One region of the Phyllobacterium sp. GQ127 genome, then DNA from elsewhere that is predicted to be linked to it. Evidence: riboswitches for the same ligand, from Rfam matches in the RefSeq annotation. Region 1 holds a riboswitch; each other region holds the start of a gene.

Region 1 (7,194 bases):
CCGGGCTGAAGGATGGCTTCTCCTTCACCATGGATGTGCGTAACAACCAGCCGGTGACGGGTATCGCTGAATCAGTCCAGCAAACCCTCGCACAGGCAGGTGTAAAAATGGAGATCATCCCGGGCGACGGTAAGCAGACCCTGACCAAATATCGTGCCCGTACGCATGATTCCTATATTGGTCAGTGGGGCGTGGATTATTGGGATCCGAATTCCAACGCCGAGACCTTCACCAGCAATACGGACAATGCCGATACCGGCACCAACAAGACACTCGCATGGCGCAATGCCTGGGATGTGCCGGAGCTGACCAAGGAAACCAAGGCAGCCCTGCTTGAGCGTGATAATGCCAAGCGCGCGGCAATGTATCAGGACCTGCAGAAGAAAGTGCTTGAAACCAGCCCCTTCATCATCATCTTCCAGCAGACGGAAGTGGCAGGACTGCGTGCGAACATCAAGAACTTCAAGCTTGGTCCATCATTTGATACCAACTACGTTTTCAATGTAACGAAGTAATCCGGAATCCGTACCGGTGAGCACATCTGACATGCAATTGGAGGCCAGGCGCTCAGGCGCCTGGGCTTCAAACTTCGCTTGGGCCGTGGGCAGGTTTCTGCTCATTGGCGCCATCACATTTCTTGGTCTTCTGGCCGTCACGTTTTTCATTGGCCGTGTCATCCCGATCGATCCCGCGCTGGCCATTGTAGGCGATCGCGCGCCTGCCCACGTCGTGGCGCGTGTGCGTGAAGAGCTCGGACTGAATCTGCCGCTCTACCAGCAGTTTTTCCTTTATCTTAAGGGTGTCCTGCAAGGTGAGTTCGGCAATTCCGTTCTGACCAGCAATCCGGTTATGACCGATATTATCCGCGTCTTTCCCGCTACCTTCGAATTGGCAACACTGGGCACGCTTATTGGCGCGTTTATTGGTGTTCCGCTTGGAGTGCTTGCTGCCGTCAAGCGGGGCACGATCCTCGACCAGATTGTCAGAGTTATCGGACTTATCGGCTATTCAGTGCCGGTGTTCTGGCTGGGGCTGCTCGGTCTCGTGCTGTTTTACGCCAAGCTTGGCTGGGTATCGGGACCAGGACGTATCGACGTTGTCTACGAGTACACGTTTACGCCGATTACCGGCCTTTATCTTCTCGATGCGATTTTGCAGAATAATTGGGAAGTCTTCCGCAATATTTTCAGCTTCATCATCCTGCCCGCCTCAGTGCTGGGTTATTTTTCGCTGGCATATATCAGCCGGATGACGCGTTCTTTCATGCTGAACGAGCTTGAGCAGGAATATATTGTTGCGGCGCGCGCCAAGGGCCTGTCCGAAACCCGTATCATCTGGGCTCATGCCCTGCGCAATGCGGCAGTGCCGTTGCTGACTGTGATTGTGCTCTCCTTTGCCAATCTGCTTGAGGGGTCAGTGTTGACCGAAACGATCTTTTCCTGGCCAGGCCTTGGCAGCTACATCACCAATTCGCTGCAAAATGCCGACATGAATGCGGTGCTCGGCGGCACGATTATCATTGGTGCCGTGTTCATCGCCATCAACCTTCTTTCCGATCTTCTGTATCGGCTACTTGACCCACGGACACGCGCACGATGAGCGAGATCGCAAAACCAATTTCCCGCCGTGAATGGCTGATGAGCGACCGGCCGCAATCGCGTATGCAGGCCCGGCTTGGCCGCGCTTATTTGATCTGGAGCCGTTTTGCCAGCAACAGGCTCGCCGTGATCGGGCTTGGCATCATTTTTGCGCTGGTGCTGGTGGCGCTATTCGCTCCTCTGCTTGCGCCGCATTCACCGGTTGCAGGCGATCTGCGCAATGCACGGCTTTTGCCGCCCGGTGGCGATTATTGGCTCGGCACAGACGATCAGGGCCGCGATATTCTTTCGCGCCTTATCTATGGTTCGCGTCTGACGCTCTATGTAGTTGTCCTCGTGGCTATCATCGCCGCGCCGATTGGGTTGCTTGTCGGCACCATTGCCGGTTATGCCGGAGGCTGGGTAGACGCAATTCTTATGCGGCTCACCGATATCTTCCTGGCATTTCCAAAGCTCATTCTGGCTCTCGCTTTGGTGGCGGCGCTGGGACCTGGCATTGAGAATGCCGTCATTGCCATAGCAGTCACCTCGTGGCCGCCCTATGCACGCATTGCCAGAGCTGAAACGCTGACCGTGCGCAATTCCGACTATATTGCCGCCGTGCAGCTCATGGGTGCATCACCCATGCGTATCGTCCTGCGCCACATCATGCCGCTTTGCCTTTCATCTCTGATCGTCCGTGTGACACTCGACATGGCCGGAATTATCCTGGTCGCCGCAGGCCTTGGTTTCCTTGGTCTGGGCGCACAGCCGCCATTGCCTGAATGGGGTGCGATGATCGCATCCGGTCGCCGGTTCATCATGGATCAATGGTGGGTGGCGGCCGCACCGGGTTTTGCAATTCTCATCGTCAGTCTGGGCTTTAATCTTCTTGGCGATGGCTTGCGCGATGCGCTCGATCCAAGGGGGAACAACCAATGAGCGCCTTGCTGACAGTCAAGGATCTTCGCGTGCAATTTCCGACCCGCACGGGCGTCGTGGATGCTGTGCGCGGCGTTTCGTTCGCGCTTGGTCGCGAAAGGCTCGGCATTGTTGGCGAGTCCGGTTCAGGAAAATCCCAGACCGGGCGCGCAATCATGGGGCTGACGCCACATCACGCAAAGATCACTGCCGATACGTTGAATTTTGACGGAATGGATCTTCTGGATATTTCGGCAAAGGAGCGGCGAAGCCTGCGTGGAAACCGCATCGCCATGATCCTCCAGGACCCGAAATATTCGCTCAATCCTGTGATGAGCATCGGCAGGCAGATTGTTGAAACGCTGCGTACCCATGAAAAGGTGAGCAAAGCCGAGGCGCGCAAGCGCGCGCTCGACATGCTTGCTGCTGTGCAGATACGTGATCCGGAACGGGTCTTTAATCTGCATCCGCATGAAGTTTCCGGCGGCATGGGACAACGCGCCATGATCGCGATGATGCTGGTGACCGGACCGGAGCTGCTGATCGCGGATGAACCGACTTCCGCGCTTGATGTGACGGTGCAGCTGGATGTGCTGCGAATCCTCGACAATCTGGTGCGGGATCGCGGCATGGGTTTGATCTTCATCTCCCATGATTTGCGGCTGGTCTCCTCCTTTTGCGACCGCGTTATCGTCATGTATGCAGGACGGATCGTCGAAGAAATCGCCGCTGCAGACCTTAAGAACGCAAAACATCCCTATACACGCGGGTTGATGAATTGCATGCCGCAGATCGGCACCGACCGGCATCCGCTGCCGGTCCTTGACCGCAAGCCGGAGTGGGCCGCATGAACAATCTGCAAGTGGCGGCTCTCAGCGTCGAAAATCTTGAAGTGAAGTATGATCGTTTTCGCGCATTGCGCGGCGTCAGTCTTGATGTCCAGCAGGGCGAGTCTTTTGGTCTGGTGGGCGAGAGCGGCTCGGGAAAGTCAACCTTGCTGCGAGCCGTCGCGGGACTTGCACCTGTTACCGGCGGCGCGATCACAGTCAATGGCAAGACGCTTGGTTCGTCGCGTACAAAAGCATTTTACCGTGAAGTGCAAATGGTGTTTCAGGACCCCTATGGCTCGCTGCATCCGCGCCAGACCGTGGATCGCCTGTTGCTGGAACCATTGGTCGTGCATGGCTTTGCCGATATCGAAAAACGTATCCTGCGCGCGCTTGATGAAGTGGGCCTTGGTTCAAGCTTTCGCTTTCGCTATTCGCATCAGCTTTCCGGCGGTCAACGCCAGCGTGTCGCCATTGCCCGTGCATTGATCCTGGAGCCTTCAATCCTGCTTCTTGATGAACCGACATCAGCCCTTGATGCTTCGGTACAAGCGGAAGTTCTCAACCTGCTGGAGCAGATAAGGCGGGATAGAAAGCTGACCTTCCTGATGGTCAGCCATGATCTGGCGGTGGTCACCCATATGTGCGACCGGCTGATGGTGATGCAGAATGGCGCAGAGGTGGAACGCCTGTCGGCGACAGACCTTGCCCGCCATGCAGTCAAGGAAGATTACACGCGCAATCTTCTTTTGGCGAGCGAGGGCTTTGTCCGGCCGGAAGCATCCATATAGAGCTGTAAGGTTCACCGGATTTTTACCATTGCTGAACATTCAGGCGCTCTTTACTGCCTGAATGCAGAATGGTGAAAATCTGAATGAATTTCATAAGCCGTCATTCACATGGCTGAATCAATGGTCTGCCCAGCGACTGGAGTGGGCCATGAAAAAAATAAGAAACTTTCTGAAAGACCGTAGTGGCGCGACAGCCGTCACATTTGCATTGTTGCTCGTACCTATGGTGGGAATGACCGGGCTTGCCGTGGATTATACCCGCGCAAGCGGCGATCGCTCACGATTGCAGGGCATTGCAGATTCCGCGGCATTGGCCGGAGCCTCCGTCTTTACGGGTGAAAACAAGGCTGCTGCCGAAGCAAGTGCACGCGCCTATCTGCGTGCTCATCTCGGCGCCGAGATGGATAAAATGCAGGTCGGCTTTGATACGAGCAATCAACGCGTGATTGTATCGCTCGCGGGCGAAACAAATACGCTTTTCATGAAGGTCCTAGCCAAGGAAAAAGTAGCTATAGGTGTGCTTGCGGAAGCATTGGCACCATTGAAACCGTCAAGCGCTGAAATCCAGATCGGAGCAGCGTATGGACATTGGGCTAAGAAAGTTTCTGTGATTGTCATTCGTCCTGGGACGACAAAAGAGGTCGTGCTGGGAACGGTAATATATGAAGCATCTGACCTCTCCGCTGAAGATGGTCGAGGCACTGGAAAAACGATAATAGACCCGGCTGACGGCAAGATCTTGCTCGGTGAATACAAAGAGTTCTTTCTTCGCATGGAGGTCAAAAAGAAGCCCTGCAATATCGGTAGATATGATTCCAATACCAGTAGCAGGTATGTTACATGCAGCCCGACAACGAATAGCGAATATAAAAACTATGATCTGAAGTTCACAACGAACGACCCCGCGCAATCAAAGTATCTTTTTGTAGGGGACACAGCGGACACGCTTAAGCAACTAGAAGATGGCGCAACGCTTGAGGAGTTGCTGGACTGCGATCAGCAATGGCATTTTCACGGATGGGAAGATGGAGGCGGTTGGGATAAGCAGGACTTCTTTTACAAGATCAAGGCCGCATGCAAGGCCGTTGACGGGGAATATGTCCGCCTGACGCGTTAAGCCAAATAACACCGGCGCATTGACTTCCATGATGCGCCGTCTCATCATGATTTCATTCCGAGGGGGGCATCGTACGATGCTGAGATGGCGCTGAGCCAAGACCCTTGAACCTGATCCGGATCATACCGGCGTAGGAACGGGAATTGAGCAATTATCGCGCTGGTTCGTCTTTCTTCGCACATATCCGGGTCTCCAGTTTTGAAAATGGAGTCCGTGACGTGCCAAAAGTAGATTACCGCCTGAATGCCATTGTCGATTTTGATGCTATTGGCCCTGATAAGGATTTGGGGGCTCTGGCTCTGGCTGCGGCGCGTGGTGGTGCAACAATTATCCAGTATCGTGACAAAAACTCCGCAACGCGTGACATGATTGATCGTGCACGGCAGATACACGCCGCGATCAAGGCGACAGGCGTTCCGCTGCTCGTCAATGACCGGATTGATGTTGCGCTTGCCGCTGGCGTTGAGGGTGTCCATGTGGGGCGCGAAGACATGGCGGTTGCCGATGTCCGACATCTGCTCGGGCCAAATGCGATTATCGGACTGACCGTCAAGAATGAGCCGGACGCGCAAGCAGCGATTGATGGCGATATTGACTATGCCTGTATTGGCGGACTGTTTGAAACACCCACTAAGGAAAACCTGCAACCGATCGGCTTTGACGGGTTCAAGCGCCTGGCTGCCATCATACGCAAGGCAAAACCGCATTTGCCTATAGGCGCTATCGCCGGTATTGGGCTGGAGCGCACGCCGCTTGCCATTGAAGCGGGTGCTGATGGTGTAGCGGTCATTTCTGCGATCTTCCGTCAGGACGATCCGCAAGGAGCGGCGCACGCATTGCGGTCGGCGGTGGATGAGGCATTGCAGGTAAGAGAGCCAGCATGACCGCAATAGCGCTGACTATTGCCGGGTCTGACAGCGGCGGCGGGGCAGGAATCCAGGCCGATTTGAAAACCTTCTCGGCGCTCGGTGTTTATGGAGCGAGTGTGCTCACCGCAATCACTGCGCAGAACACCCATGGTGTTACGGCCATTGAGAATCTTTCGCCCGATATCATCCGGGCTCAGATGGACGCGGTTCTTTCCGACCTTGAGGTGAATGCAATCAAGATTGGCATGGTCTCGACAGTATCAACCATAGAGACAATTGCGCAGGGGCTTGATCGCTGGCAGCGCAAAGCGGTGTTCGACCCTGTCATGGTTGCAACTGCGGGTGACCCTTTGCTGGAGCCGGCCGCAATCGACGCTCTGCGCCAGCTTCTCTTGCCGCGCGCGCTGCTGCTGACTCCCAATTTGCCGGAGGCGTCCTTGCTAACAAATATGCCGATTGCTGAAGATGAAGCCCAGATGGTGCGGCAGGCGGAAAAGCTGCTCGAACTTGGTCCCTCAGCCGTACTCATAAAGGGCGGACATGCCAAGGGGGATATGAGCACCGATATCCTGCTTGATGGGTCCGGAATGGAGCGATTTTCGACGCCGCGTATCAAGACAGTCAATGATCATGGTACTGGATGCACACTGGCGTCTGCCATTGCCGCTGGCCTGGCAAAAGGAATGGCTCTGCATGGTGCCGTTAGTGAAGCCAAGGACTATCTGACGGCTGCCATGGCGGCTGGCGAAATGCTCAAAGTCGGCAGCGGGCGTGGGCCGGTCCACCACTTCCATCGCTGGTGGGCGGCCTAGCAGCACCGGTGCAGTTTTGATTTCAGAGTGGAGCGGCGGTGCTGGCTGGTGTCGCGTTGCTCAAGCCTGTGGTTGCTCCACTGGTGGAGGCTGCCGAAGCAATGTCAGGCCGTTGCATCGGCAACGGGATCGCTGCCGGAAACGCCACAGCGGGTTCTTCTGAATAAGCGAGTTGCGCCGGCATGGCAGCCGGTGTTTCAGCGGGAGCCATCGCCGTCATCGTCGCGGGTGCAACAGGCGTGCTTGACGGTTTCAGGCCGGTCTCTTCCAGAAGGCCCTT
Region 2 (7,194 bases), on a different contig from region 1:
CACGGGCAATCCCGCAAGCAGTGCCGACATGCGGGCGACATTGCGATTGTCTTCGCCAGACTGATTGGCGCATCCATAAATCACTTCATCGATTGCTGCCCAATCGACCGATTTATTACGCTCCATCAATGCCTTGATTGGAATAGCCCCAAGATCGTCCGCCCTAACTCCAGCCAGTGATCCACCAAAACGGCCAATGGGCGTCCGGATATAGTCGCAGATAAATACGTCACCCATCATGCTGCCTCATATGCTTTCTTCTTGCCTGTTGATTTGAGCCGGTCTGTTGCCGCTTCATCAATAGATAATTATTCGGCGGTTGATCGTCCCTGATCATTCATTCTACAGAACCGTACGCACATATCATTCTGGATAAAAGGGAGAGCAAGGTGCAATTTGCCGATATAAATGGTGTGACGCTGCATTATCAGCTGATTGGCGGACCAGCGTCAAAACCTGTGATCGTTTTTGCCAATTCTCTGGGCACTGACTTCCGCATCTGGCGCGATGTCATTATTCGCCTAGCGGGTGATTTTGCTATCGTCACCTATGATAAGCGCGGCCACGGGCTTTCGAGTGTCGGCACGTCTCCCTATTCTCTCGACGATCATGTCGGCGATCTGGCAGGTCTGCTGGATTTCCTCAATGTTAAAAATGCAATCATTTGCGGTCTTTCTGTCGGCGGACTGATTGCGCAGGGGCTTTATGCTTCCCGTCCCGATCTGGTTCGGGCACTGGTCTTGTGTGATACCGCGCACAAGATTGGCAATGCCGATTCCTGGAACGCACGTATTGCCGCGCTTGAGGAAAATGGTATTGAAAGCATCGCCGACACGATCCTCGAACGCTGGTTTACCCCGACATTTCATCGTGAAAGCAGCCCTGCCTTAACCGGCTACCGGAACATGCTGATCCGTCAACCATTGGCCGGATATGCCGGAACCTGCGCAGCAATTCGTGATGCAGACCTGACAGAAGACGCAGGCCGAATATCGGTTCCAACAATCTGTATTGTGGGAGATCAAGATGGCTCAACACCGCCGGACGTCGTGCTTTCAATGGCTAAATTGATTCCGGGCGCGCGCTACGAAGTCATCAAGGATGCCGGGCATATTCCCTGCGTGGAACAACCCGAAATGCTCGTCGCGATTATCAGTGCCTTTATCGATGAGTTCAAACTTGAGGGCAATCCTATTTTGAGCAACTCAACCCTCAACTAGCTCAGGATGACTCGCCGCGAGTGAGGTGGATAAGCTGCATTCGATATAGTGCGTGGTTCGACAAGCTCACCATGAGGGAAGTTTTGTGGGTTGCAGCGACAACTTGCAAGAGTTGCAATAGTTGCAAGAGTTGCAAGAGTTGGCGCCCTGCAATCAACCGACCTCCCTCATCCTGAGCTTGTCGAAGGGCGCATTTGGTTTGTGCAAATCAGACTTTCCAAAAATAATCTCGACAAACTTATCCAACAGTTCCCGCTCTGAACTATTCTGCTCCTGTCCTTCCCGCGGGGAACAGCTTCCGGAGCCGTTCGAAGTTTGGGGAAGGATGGGCGCCTCCGATGGCGGGTTACGGACCCGCCATCCGGGGACGTTCTGTCCAAGGGTTCCCCTGCCGTTACTAGGAACGGCGCGTGCTGGACGAGCACTTTAAGGGGCACAAGGCTAACGCATGGCGCGCCGCAAATGGCACTCCTTGGGTAGCCGAGGCCTCCCAAGCGGAACGGACAGAATGCAAAATCGCCGGACGGGCGGTCTTCGGATCGCTTTACCCACTACAAAGACGCGCTTCGATGACCGCCCGTCTTTCCCACCATCTCAATAGCCAGACGCAAAAGCGGGCGTGGCAAGGGGAAGGCATAACAAAAACAACCAGCTAGGCGATGGGCGCTTGCGTTGGCAGGACACAGTCACTAATCTGGCTTTGCTCTAACGGGGTGCCTGCATCAACAGGCTGAGAGACTGGAACCAATCCAGTCAACCCGCGGAACCTGATCCGGTTTGTACCGGCGGAGGGATTAGATGCGGCTTCACAAGCCGGCGCACCTATCCTTTTGAAATTCAACTTTAGGAGGCGCCTATGCAGCCACTCGAATTTATGAAATTTGCCCTTGTTTCCAGCGCATTGGCATTTGGCCTTTCCAGCCCAGCAAATGCGGATGGCAAGCTGACAGTCTACACCTATGAAAGCTTTACCTCTGAATGGGGGCCAGGGCCAAAAGTCAAAGAAGCCTTTGAGAAGCAATGCACCTGTACTGTTGACTTTGTAGCAGTCGCCGATGGCGTTGCGCTGCTTAACCGTCTGAAGCTTGAAGGCGCATCGACAAAGGCGGATATTGTTCTCGGTCTGGATACGAACCTGACTTTTGAAGCTCAGCAAACCGGACTTTTTGCGCCGCATGGCGTAGATACAACTGCTATCGACATTCCTGGCGGCTTCAAGGACAGCATTTTCGTTCCCTATGATTATGGCTACTTCGCTGTCATTTATGACACAGAGAAAGTCAAAGACGCACCGGTTAGTCTGAAGGATTTGGTTGATGGCGATCCGAAGCAGAAGATCGTTATTGAAGATCCTCGCACGTCTACACCGGGCCTTGGTCTCGTATTGTGGATGAAATCAGTTTACGGGGACAAGGCCAATGAAGCCTGGGCCAAACTCAAGGATCGCGTTTTAACCGTCACGCCCGGCTGGTCAGAAGCCTATGGGCTTTTTACCAAAGGTGAAGCGCCCATGGTGCTTTCCTATACTACGTCGCCCGCTTATCATCTGATCGCGGACAAAACCGATCGGTACAAGGCAGCATCCTTCGATGAAGGACATTACCTGCAGGTCGAGGTTGCAGCGCAAACTGTAAACGGAGCCAAGAACCCGCTTGCTGCGCAGTTTTTGACATTTGTTACCGGCACGGCATTTCAGGATACCATTCCCGAAAACAATTGGATGTATCCTGCAGCTAAAACCTCAAATCCGCTCAATCCAGCCTTTGACACATTGGTAAAGCCAGCAAAGACACTGACTTTCACATCTGAAGAAGTGGCGAAAAATCGCAAAGCCTGGATCGACGAGTGGCTTGAAGCCATGAGCAAGTAGCATAGATGGCCGCCTCTTCGATGAAACCCTTGGCGGGAGGCCTCGCTCTCGCCTTTCTGGGCATATTGGCGGGCGGCTCTCTCCTCAGTCTCGCCATTGAATCTTTCCGTGGAGGCACGGAGGGCTTTGCTACTTTTGACAGCTACATTTGGCGGATTGCACGCTTCACAATCCTTCAAGCGCTCCTTTCCATGGTGCTTTCTGTCGGCTTTGCCATCCCGCTTGCCCGTGCATTGCATGCGCAGCAGAGCTTTCCGGGACGCGCAATGCTCCTGCGTCTGTTTGCCTTGCCTCTGGCGCTGCCAGCGCTCGTTGCCGTGCTCGGTGTCACCAGCATTTACGGACGAAACAGTTTGCTGGCTGCTATCCTCGGATGGCTGGGGCTTGATTTGGTTCCCGATATTTACGGGCTGACGGGCATTCTTCTCGCCCATGTATTTTTCAATTTGCCATTGACGACACGGCTCATTCTCTCAGGTCTGGATTCCATTCCCGAAGATTATTGGAAACTCTCCTCACAACTGGGGATGAGCAACTGGACACAGTTCAAATTAATCGAATGGCCGGTCATTTTACGCAGTATATCGGGTGTGGCTGGCTTGATCTTCATGCTGTGCATTACTTCATTCACCGTGGTGCTGACACTCGGCGGAGGGCCTCGCGCCACGACACTCGAAGTTGCAATATACCAGTCGCTTCACTTCGATTTTGATATAGCCAGAGCGGTGTCCTTGACGCTTCTTCAGCTTTGCCTGACAATTATCGTGCTCGGCCTTCTATCACTCGCTGGGCGTCCGACAGAAGAAGGCTTCAGCTTGCGTATCACGACCCGCCGCTTCGACATGCCTTCATTGCCGCAAAGACTATGGAACATTGCTCTGATTATATCCGGTTTTCTGTTCGTAGCCTTGCCCATGGCAGGCACTGTCGTTTCCGGCTTGTCGGCAGATATTACCCGTCTACTGTCCGAAACGACCGTCTGGCGCGCAATTGCCACCAGTCTTGTTCTTGGCGCAATCGCGGCCGCACTTTCACTGATAATTTCGCTTAGTCTGGTGATTGCGCGGGAGTTTTTGGCAACCCGGCGGCGCTACGCCAGAGCTGGAATATTTGAGCGCTCGCTTGATCTTGGTGCGAGCTTGATCATGGTAGTGCCGCCTATCATCATTGGTGCGGGATGGTTCATTCTTTCCCACCACTTTGTCGATCCATTCAGCCTCGCACCCTTCATGGTAATATGCGTCAATGCCGCTATGGCCATCCCTTTTGCGTTCCGGATTCTTCGACCGTCATGGGATACAGCGGCAAGCCGCCACAACAGACTGTGCGAGCAATTGGGCATTGCGGGTTGGAACCGGCTCCGAATTATCGATTGGCCAATTTTAAAACATCCGCTCGGCATAGCCTTTGCCTTTGCCATGGCTTTGTCCCTTGGTGATCTCGGAACAATTGCCCTGTTTGGCAACGACACCGTTCTGACCCTGCCCTATTTGCTGTTGCAACGCATGGGAAGCTATCGTACCGCCGACGCCGCCGGGTTGGCACTAATTCTTGCTGCGCTGTGCCTCATTCTCATGATCATCGCCGATAGAGGCGCAATTCGACTGGCCAAAAGGGACAGCAGTGCAAATGGCTAAGCCCGCAAAAACAAATGGCGTCTCTGTTCGTCTCAACGCCGTGCGTTTCGACTATGGGGACATGGCAATGCACTTTGATGTGTCCATTCAAGCCTCCACAATAACCGCCGTCATCGGCCCGAGCGGATCGGGAAAATCGACGCTGCTTAATCTCATCGCCGGGTTCGAGAAGCCTGTTGGTGGCTCGGTACTAATCAATGAGGTTGACGTGACCAGTCTTCCGCCATCGCTCCGTCCAGTCTCCATGGTGTTTCAAGACAATAATCTTTTTTCCCATCTGGATGTGATGTCCAATGTCGGATTGGGCCGCCGTTCGGATTTGAGGCTTGATGAAGTCGACAAAGTGGAAATTCAGGCAGCGATTCGGAAAGTCGGGCTTGCCGGAAAAGAGGGAAGGAAGCCCGAGGCTCTTTCCGGGGGAGAACGACAGCGCGTGGCAATCGCCCGCGCATTGGTGCGCAACCGTCCCGTATTGCTTCTGGATGAAGCTTTCGCTTCCCTTGGCCCTGCTTTGCGTCACGAAATGCTGGAACTTATTGAGAATCTTCAAAAAGAAACCGGAATGACAATTATCATGGTCACGCATCATCCGGACGACGCTTTGCGGCTGGCATCGACGCTGCTCTTCGTTGATAATGGGCACATTGCTGCTTCCGGCCCGGCCAAGGATCTGCTGTCAGACGATGGCCCTGCCCTGTTGCGAAATTACCTCGGTAGCAAAGAGTCTGGCCTTTGACATATTTTCGACGCCTTGCCCCGGTCAGGAAAACAATGAAATTCTTGCTCCGGGCCGCACATCGGGCTAGCAAGAACAAAGACATACGAGTCTCCTGGCGCTTAATACAAAAAGGATATGATTCTGGGTTCGCACACGTCTCCCTTGAATACAGGATGGTTTCAAGCAGCTAAGCAGGGCAGAAAGCCGGCGCAGCTCATGCTGATGCTTGCCTTTCTCTCAGGTTGCCAAGTGCTGAATATTAGCAAGGAAGATGCGGCGCTTGGCCCGTCATCGAACCCGGTCACGGTAGACAATGTTAATAAGAACGACCGGCTCGCCAAACTTAGCGCTGAGCAGCATCCCCGTATTCTCGCGACCTATGGCGGCGAGTATAAGGATGCAAAACTGGAGCGCATGGTCGCCAAAGTCGTTGGCAATCTGACAACGGTTTCGGACAACCCGACCCACACCTATCGCATAACGATTCTCAACTCGCCCAACATCAACGCCTTTGCCTTGCCGGGCGGGTATCTTTATGTCACCCGCGGCCTCCTCGCCCTCGCCAATGACAGCGCGGAACTGTCCGCCGTGATTGCTCACGAAATGGGCCACGTAATCGCCAATCACGGTATAGAGCGCCAGCAGCGCGAACAGGAAGCCGTTATTGCCGGACGCGTCGTATCGGAAGTTCTGCAGGGCGACACCGCCGGACAGGAAGCCTTGATCCGCGGCAAGCTGCGGATGGCGCAGTTTTCACGCAATCAGGAACTTCAGGCCGACGCGATCGGCATCAAGATGATTGGCGAAGCGGGTTATGATCCATTTGCTGCGCCACGTTTCCTGCAATCCATGGCTTCCTATGCTGATTTCCGTAACGTGTCTGGCGCTACCGATGCCAGCCTCGATTTCCTTGCCAGCCACCCCTCGGCACCGCAGCGAATTGAACTTGCGCGTGGGCATGCCCGCCGTATCGGTGCCCCCGGCGTTGGCACGACCGACCGCGAATCGTTCCTGCAGGGTATAGACGGCATCCTATATGGCGATACGCCGGAAGAAGGCTATGTGCGGGGCCGCAATTTCGTCCATCCACTTCTGGGCGTGAGCTTCACTGTTCCTGAAGGCTTCACCATCGACAACAGCGCCGATGCCGTTATGGCGACGGGCCCGGGAGAAGTAGCCGTCCGGTTTGATGGGACACAAATATCCGGCAATCCGTCAATGACCGACTACATGCGCAGCGGCTGGGTGACCGGGCTTGTCGACGCCAGCGTTACCGCTACGACCTTTAACGGCATGCCTGCGGCCAGCGCCAAGGCAAAGGCCGATCGCTGGGAGTTTGATATTTTCGTGATCAATGCCGGTAATCGCATTTATCGCTTCCTGACTGCGGCTCCAGCAGGAAGCTCAGCGCTAATACCCGCCTCGCAAACGGTTGTTCAGAGCTTCAAGCTCCTGACGCCTGAAGAGAAAGCCGCCATAAAGCCTTTGCGCATCCGCGTTGTGACAGTAAAGCCCGGCGATACTCTTTCATCACTTTCAAGCAAAATCCTGGGTACAGACCGCAAGCTTGACCTCTTTCGCCTGATCAACGCCATGCCGCCCGGCGGAACCGTATCCGTCGGCGACAAGGTGAAGCTTATCAGCGAATAATAAAAAGCCCGGCATCGCTGCCGGGCTGTGTTTTGGCGAGAAAGACAGCTCTTATGCTGCCTCTTCCTGCTCGTCTTCAGCAACTACATCTGCTTCAAC
Region 3 (7,194 bases), on a different contig from region 1:
TAGAAAGTGGCTCGCTCACCTATGAATTAGAAAACAAGTCTGAAATTGGGGCAAATTGGGAAGAGGAAATTAGAGCCAATCCTACTCTTTTCAATGGCGATTTCTTTATGGCTGAGCAGGCTCACGTCAACGGTGATGCCTTCGAAGCGGTCTATAAACGCACGCGTTTCAAAACGATGATGCACTGGAAGAAGAATCGGACATCACTGAAGCCTTGGCACGTTTATGCAGTAGGCGTGATCGTCTCTAACGACAATAAGCTGATCGCCGGTCGAATGGCCAGTTCAACGGCGGCGGCAGGGCGTGTCTATTTTCCGGCCGGTTCCTTTGATGAAGGTGATGTGCGCAACGAAATTATTGATATTGAAGGGAATATGAGGCGTGAGGTTTTGGAGGAGACTGCTATTGATTTAGCGGATGCTCAGGGCTTTGACAGCAATATTTATCTCGTTACCGCGGATCGCAGCATTGCATTGTTTCGTCGCTATTATTTTGATTTGTGTTCCCAAGAATTGTTGACGCGCATACGTCGCCATATCGCTGCAGAACTTATTTCGGAGCTCGACGATGTTGTTGCAGTGGCTTCATCGGCTGATATGACCGATACAACACCTGTTACATTCCGCGCGTTCGGCGACTGGCATTTCAGCCAAATGTAACCGTTACAAGGTTTGACTTGCGCCACTTTAGGGTTGGTCTATTTTTCATCAAATTGAAAAAGGGGCAACGCCCATGACCTTCCGCCGTTATGAAATATATGATGTCTTTACTTCCGAGGTCCTGAAAGGGAATCCATTGGCAATCGTTCACGATTCGCAGGGCCTTGATGATGAGGCGATGCAGCGTATCGCCCGTGAGTTCAACCTGTCGGAAACAGTTTTCGTGCTGCCGGCGAAAAACGCCGCTCATACAGCATGGGTTCGCATTTTTACGCCGGATTATGAGATGCCGTTCGCCGGGCATCCTACGGTTGGGACAGCTGTGTCACTTGCGCAAAATCGTTTTGGTGAAGTTGAAAACGATCAAGATGCGCTTATTATTTTGGAAGAGCAGGTTGGACCTGTTCGGTGCGGCGTAAGACTGGGAAAACACGGGGCTTTTGCGGAATTTGACCTCCCTAAATTGCCGCAACGGGTAGACTACAACTACGACAAGGTTGCCATAGCGCGGGCACTGCGGTTAGAGCGCGACGAGATTGGTTTTGAAAACCATGTTCCCAGCATTTGGGATGCCGGTGTACCATTTTTACTTGTGCCGATACGTGGTCTTGCATCAGCTGCTCGAATACGGATCGATCAGGCTGCAATGCAGCGGATAGCACCCCGAATTGGCCATAGGCAATTGCCGGTTTATGCTTACTGCCGTGAAACCGTAGGGCATGAGAACGATTTTCATTCGCGTATGTTTGTCAGTGACGAAGGAACTTATGAAGACCCTGCAACCGGCTCAGCGACAGCTGCGTTTGCCGGTGCAATTCACTTGTTCGATGAACCGCTTGATGGCGTACAGCGATTTTCTATTGAACAAGGCTATGAGATGGGCCGGCTGTCGAAACTTGAGCTAGAACTCGATATTAAGGATAAGGCAATCATAAGCGCACGAATCGGTGGCGCGGCGATCAAGGTGGCAGAGGGCAAGTTGTTTGTCTGAGAACGAAAATTTCATCTTCTTGCCGATCAGCGCGATAAAGTTTGGTGAAGGGCTGGACAGGCAAGATTTGCCCCGTTATAGAGCGCTCACTGTCGTCGCGGAAGCGGCTGACGGGCACATAGCTCAGTTGGTAGAGCAGCTGACTCTTAATCAGCGGGTCGTAGGTTCGATCCCTACTGTGCCCACCATTTTTCTGAAACGAGGGCCGTATGGCCCTTTTTTCTTGCACCAAGCAAGCCTCGGCTTGTCCGAAACCTTCCACAGGAGATTTTCATGAGCGTTCGTCGTATTGAAGCAGGCCCTCGCATGAGCCAGGCCGTGATCCATGGTAATACAGTCTATCTGGCCGGTCAGGTAGGTGGTCCGGGCAAGAGCGTAACAGAACAGACTAAAGACGTCCTGGCCTCGGTTGATCGTTTGCTCAAAGAGGCAGGTACAGATAAGTCGAAGTTGTTGCAGGCCATCATCTGGCTTGATGACATGAAGGACTTTGGCGAAATGAATGCAGTATGGGATGCATGGGTTGATCCGGCCAATGCTCCAGCACGCGCGACAGGTGAAGCCAAGCTTGCAACACCGGAATATAAGGTTGAAATCATCATCACGGCTGCAATCTAAAGATTGCGTATCCAAGTTTAATTGCTTGGGTGCACTGGATTTTTGGCGCGGGAATGAATAAAGTCCGCGCTTCTCCGGATTGCCGTTGTGGCAATTCTTCAAACGCTTGTCTGATTGTGGCCAGTTTTGGTACTGCAAGACGAGGCAAGCATGGGTAAGGAAAACGATTGCAAGTTCTCGTCCGTGATAACAATGTTGAACAAGCCCTACGGGTCTTGAAGAAAAAGATGCAGCGCGAAGGTCTATTTCGCGAAATGAAGGCCCGTCAGGCTTTCGAAAAGCCTTCTGAACGTCGTGTTCGCGAAAAAGCAGAAGCCGTTAGCCGCGCCCGCAAGGCCGCCCGCAAGCAGGCTCAACGCGAAGGCTTGTTGCCTGGACCAAAGAAAAAAGAACGTGTTGCACGCCCTGGCGCGCCAGCAGGTAACGACTATAATAATAATCGCTGATATCTGACGGGCTTTAACGCCCTTCATTGTGACGACAAACCCGCATGGCCAAAACGCTATAGCGGGTTTCGTTTTTGTGGGACTGCGCAGACATTCCGGGCAGTTTCAAAAAAGTGCCTTCTTGTGCGATGGGTCAATGTCTTTACTTATCGATTATCGCAGTTTTGGAGATATGATCCTATGGCACTCAAGCTCAATATTATAATCGCAAGCACGCGGCCCGGGCGTGGTGGTCCTGCTGTAGCAAAGTGGTTCAACGAATTCGCCAAGCAGGATGGCAAGTTCGACCCTGTGCTTATCGATTTGGCTGATTTCAAGTTGCCGGTCTATGACGAACCGAATCATCCCCGCATGAAAAAATACGAACATCCGCATACAAAGAAGTGGAGTGAGGCGATTGAGCCGGCCGACGCTTACATCTTTGTAATGCCTGAATATGACTACAACGCGCCACCTTCGCTCATCAATGCCTTAGTCTATTTATGGAATGAGTGGAACTACAAACCTGTAAGCTTTGTAAGTTATGGCGGTGTTTCCGGTGGTTTGCGTGCTACCGAATCGGTCAAAGGGTTGATCTCGGCACTCCGTATGGTTTCGCTTGCAGAAAGCGTTCCCATTCCTTCGTACCAGCAGTTTATCAACGATGATGGCGTGTTCACGCCAAATGAACTGATAACTACCAGCGCCAGCACGGTTTTGACTGAACTTGCAAAATGGGCAGGTGCTCTGAAACCGCTTCGCGCTTCGTAATTTTATGAAGCGCTTGACAGCAATACGTCAGGCGGTTCACTTTAGGCCATTCACCAGGGGAGTCCCGACAAGGGGCTGAGATACTGCTTCAGGCATAGCCAAGCGCAGTGACCCGTTGAACCTGATCCAGTTCACACTGGCGTAGGGACGGTGCAAAGGTTATCGCGCATAGTGCATTCGCACTGAATCCATGATTGGATTCGCGAGGCTTCTTTCATCCTTCCGGCTCAGAACTGGGTTTCCTGCAATAACGCAAAGGAACCTGACGATGACTGCTGTAACAAAAATTACCGAGGCCCCGAAAGTTTCAACCGGGCCGCTTCCCGCCTCAATCAAGATTTATAAACCAGGGCAGATACATGCTGATATTCGCGTTCCCTTGCGCGAAATTGCGGTTCATCCCACCGCTGGTGAGCCAAACCTTGCGGTTTACGATTCATCCGGTCCCTACACTGACGCAACTGCAAGTATCGATATCAATAAAGGGATCGCACGTGTTCGTGAGGCATGGAAAATCGGTCAACAGGCCGATAGCTATTCCTATAAGGGGCGAATAATCCAGTCAGCTGACAATGGCTTCGCCACGGGCGAGCGGCTTACAAGAGAATTTCCTGTTCAATATCAGCCACGCCGCGCTTACGACGGAAAAGCGATTACGCAGCTTGCTTACGCCCGCGCGGGAATTATTACGCCTGAAATGGAATATGTCGCCATAAGGGAGAATCTCGGTCGGGAAGCCGCACGGAACCAGGTTCGGGATGGCGAGTCATTCGGTGCATCGTTACCGGATCATGTGACATCGGAATTCGTACGGGAGGAAATCGCCAGGGGGCGGGCCATCATACCTGCCAATATCAATCATCCTGAGCTTGAGCCTATGATCATAGGTCGGAATTTCCTCGTGAAGATCAATGCCAATATCGGTAATTCCGCCGTCACATCGTCGATGGAGGAGGAAGTCGAAAAGATGGTTTGGGCTATCCGCTGGGGTGGCGATACGGTGATGGACTTGTCGACCGGGCGCAACATCCACAATATTCGCGAGTGGATTATCCGTAATTCGCCGGTTCCCATCGGAACTGTCCCGCTATATCAGGCGCTGGAGAAGGTTGGCGGTATCGCTGAAGATCTGACTTGGGAAGTTTACAGAGATACGCTGATCGAACAGGCAGAGCAGGGCGTCGACTACTTTACTATTCATGCCGGTGTCCGACTGCATTATATTCCACTGACGGTTAATCGTGTCACGGGCATCGTCTCGCGAGGCGGTTCAATCATGGCAAAGTGGTGCCTGCATCATCACCGGGAAAGCTTTCTTTATGAGCATTTCGAGGAAATCTGCGATATTTGCCGTGCTTATGATGTCAGTTTTTCACTCGGTGACGGATTGCGACCCGGTTCAATAGCCGATGCAAACGACGCGGCGCAGTTTGCTGAGCTTGAAACATTGGGTGAACTGACTCAGATCGCTTGGGCCAGAGATTGCCAGGTTATGATCGAAGGTCCCGGTCATGTGCCGATGCACAAGATCAAAGAGAATATGGACAAGCAGCTTGCTGTTTGCGGAGAGGCACCATTCTACACGCTTGGACCGCTGACGACAGACATTGCTCCCGGCTACGATCATATTACCTCTGGCATCGGTGCTGCAATGATCGGCTGGTTTGGCACGGCGATGCTTTGTTATGTTACGCCTAAAGAACATCTGGGATTGCCCAATCGAGACGACGTAAAGGTCGGCGTTATTACCTACAAGATTGCTGCACATGCGGCGGATTTGGCCAAGGGGCATCCGGCGGCGAAGCTTCGAGATGATGCTCTATCCCGTGCGCGCTTTGAGTTTCGCTGGGAGGACCAGTTTAATCTCTCTCTTGATCCTGAGACGGCGAGACTCTACCACGATGAGACCTTGCCGAAAGAAGCGCATAAGGTTGCGCATTTTTGCTCAATGTGCGGGCCGAAGTTTTGCTCAATGCGCATTTCACACGACATTCGTGCGGAGGCTCAAAAAGAAGGCATGGCAGCGATGGCGGAGAAATTCCGCACAGGCGGCGAGCTCTATATGCCGCTCAATGCCGGGGAATGAGGTGAATATTCTGGTGAAAGGGGCCGGCGTTGCCGGCCTCACAGTTGCTTATGAGCTTCGAGCACGTGGAGCCGAAGTGACGATACTAGACCCCTTTGGCGGCGAAAATTCTGCAGCCTCCTGGTATGCCGGTGGCATGCTCGCACCTTGGTGTGAGCGCGAAAGCGCTGAACAGGCTGTCATTGATCTTGGAATAAACGCGGCCAATTGGTGGGAGTCTGTAATTCCCGGATCCGTGAGTCGCAAGGGAACGCTGGTGGTGGCCACACCGCGGGATGTAAAAGAACTGGAGCGCTTTGGCGCGCGGACGTCGGGCTTTGTGCGCATTGGTGAGGAAGCAATTTCGCTCTTGGAACCCGATCTTGGCGCAGCGGCTTTCCGCAAGGGATTGTTCTTTGAAAGTGAGGCGCATCTGGCGCCACGTCAGGTTCTAACGGAATTAAAGGCAAAACTCGTTGGGTTAGGCGCCCGCTGCGAAACTGGGACGAGCGCCGCTGAAATTTCCAGCTTTGAATGGGTTATCGATTGTACTGGAATCGCGTCTCCAGATATTGATTTGCGGGGCGTGCGTGGCGAAATGCTCATCTTGCGCAGCAAAGACATATCACTGTCACGACCCATACGGCTTATTCACCCGCGGTTCCCGCTTTATATTGTGCCCCGACCGGACCACACTTTCATGGTGGGCGCGACGATGATTGAGAGCGATGCAAATGGACCGGTAACGGCGCGCTCAATGATGGAATTGTTGAACGCTGCCTACACTGTTCACCCGGCATTTGGTGAAGCCGAAATTATCGAAACCGGAACAGGCGTTCGCCCAGCCTACCCAAATAATCTGCCGCGCGTGGTTAAAACGGGCAATTGCATCAGCATTAACGGACTTTATCGACACGGTTTTCTGCTTGCGCCAGCGATGGCAAAGCAGGCTGCCGACATGATCCTGAAAGAAAGGAGTATACGCCATGAAACTCACCGTGAACGGACAGGCGCATGATGTCTCGGCGCAAACTCTTGAAGCGCTGTTGTTAGAGCTTGAATTTGAGGGTGAATGGCTCGCAACAGCAGTCAATAGTGAGCTTGTACGAGCAAACGAGCGGCAGAATCACACTCTAAAGAATGGTGATCGCATCGAAATTTTGACCCCGAAGCAGGGTGGGTGAAATGTTGAAACTTTATGGCGCCGAAATATCGTCTCGCCTTTTGCTTGGTACGGCGCAGTATCCATCTCCTGCAATTCTTATAGATGCGATTAAAGCTTCAGGAACAGAGATCATAACCGTGTCGTTGCGCCGCGAAATGGCTGGCACGAAAACTGGCGACGGATTTTGGTCCTTGCTTCGTTCCTTGAAATTGCGTGTGTTGCCTAATACAGCCGGGTGTCACACAGTGAAAGAAGCTGTGCTGACTGCGCATATGGCGCGTGACGTTTTTTCTACAGACTGGATCAAGCTTGAAGTCATTGGTAATCACGACACTCTACAACCCGATGTTTTCGCTTTGGTAGAAGCCGCAAGGATTTTGAGCGAAGATGGCTTCAAGGTGTTTCCCTATACAACCGATGACCTGGTCATCGCTGAACGGTTGCTGGAAGCGGGCTGCGATGTTCTCATGCCGTGGTGCGCACCTATTGGTTCAGCCATG

Evidence for each region. A riboswitch is a leader RNA that binds a small molecule or an ion and turns the genes downstream of it on or off. The one in region 1 is predicted to bind thiamine pyrophosphate.
Region 2: it holds a riboswitch for thiamine pyrophosphate, as region 1 does, so the genes downstream of both, thiB (thiamine ABC transporter substrate binding subunit) here and thiE (thiamine phosphate synthase) in region 1, are expected to answer to the same signal.
Region 3: it holds a riboswitch for thiamine pyrophosphate, as region 1 does, so the genes downstream of both, thiC (phosphomethylpyrimidine synthase ThiC) here and thiE (thiamine phosphate synthase) in region 1, are expected to answer to the same signal.

The regions. Positions count from the first base shown of each region.
Region 1 covers NZ_JCAXDZ010000002.1:18,857-26,050, forward strand. The annotation lists gene AC6CHM_RS08305 (ABC transporter substrate-binding protein) at 1-515, shown strand, start outside; gene AC6CHM_RS08310 (ABC transporter permease) at 547-1,599, shown strand; gene nikC (nickel transporter permease) at 1,596-2,519, shown strand; gene AC6CHM_RS08320 (ABC transporter ATP-binding protein) at 2,516-3,349, shown strand; gene AC6CHM_RS08325 (ABC transporter ATP-binding protein) at 3,346-4,116, shown strand; gene AC6CHM_RS08330 (TadE/TadG family type IV pilus assembly protein) at 4,265-5,233, shown strand; TPP riboswitch at 5,284-5,387, shown strand; gene thiE (thiamine phosphate synthase) at 5,452-6,117, shown strand; gene thiD (bifunctional hydroxymethylpyrimidine kinase/phosphomethylpyrimidine kinase) at 6,114-6,914, shown strand; gene AC6CHM_RS08345 (transglycosylase SLT domain-containing protein) at 6,937-7,194, opposite strand, start outside.
Region 2 covers NZ_JCAXDZ010000003.1:267,744-274,937, forward strand. The annotation lists gene pcaF (3-oxoadipyl-CoA thiolase) at 1-237, opposite strand, end outside; gene pcaD (3-oxoadipate enol-lactonase) at 390-1,220, shown strand; TPP riboswitch at 1,920-2,031, shown strand; gene thiB (thiamine ABC transporter substrate binding subunit) at 2,077-3,090, shown strand; gene thiP (thiamine/thiamine pyrophosphate ABC transporter permease) at 3,096-4,727, shown strand; gene thiQ (thiamine ABC transporter ATP-binding protein) at 4,720-5,463, shown strand; gene AC6CHM_RS13345 (M48 family metalloprotease) at 5,662-7,095, shown strand; gene AC6CHM_RS13350 (CarD family transcriptional regulator) at 7,147-7,194, opposite strand, start outside.
Region 3 covers NZ_JCAXDZ010000001.1:1,148,619-1,155,812, reverse strand. The annotation lists gene AC6CHM_RS05920 (NUDIX hydrolase) at 1-659, shown strand, start outside; gene AC6CHM_RS05915 (PhzF family phenazine biosynthesis protein) at 712-1,650, shown strand; tRNA gene AC6CHM_RS05910 (tRNA-Lys) at 1,763-1,838, shown strand; gene AC6CHM_RS05905 (RidA family protein) at 1,924-2,268, shown strand; gene rpsU (30S ribosomal protein S21) at 2,436-2,714, shown strand; gene AC6CHM_RS05895 (NADPH-dependent FMN reductase) at 2,895-3,464, shown strand; TPP riboswitch at 3,510-3,630, shown strand; gene thiC (phosphomethylpyrimidine synthase ThiC) at 3,733-5,550, shown strand; gene thiO (glycine oxidase ThiO) at 5,552-6,547, shown strand; gene thiS (sulfur carrier protein ThiS) at 6,516-6,713, shown strand; gene AC6CHM_RS05875 (thiazole synthase) at 6,715-7,194, shown strand, end outside.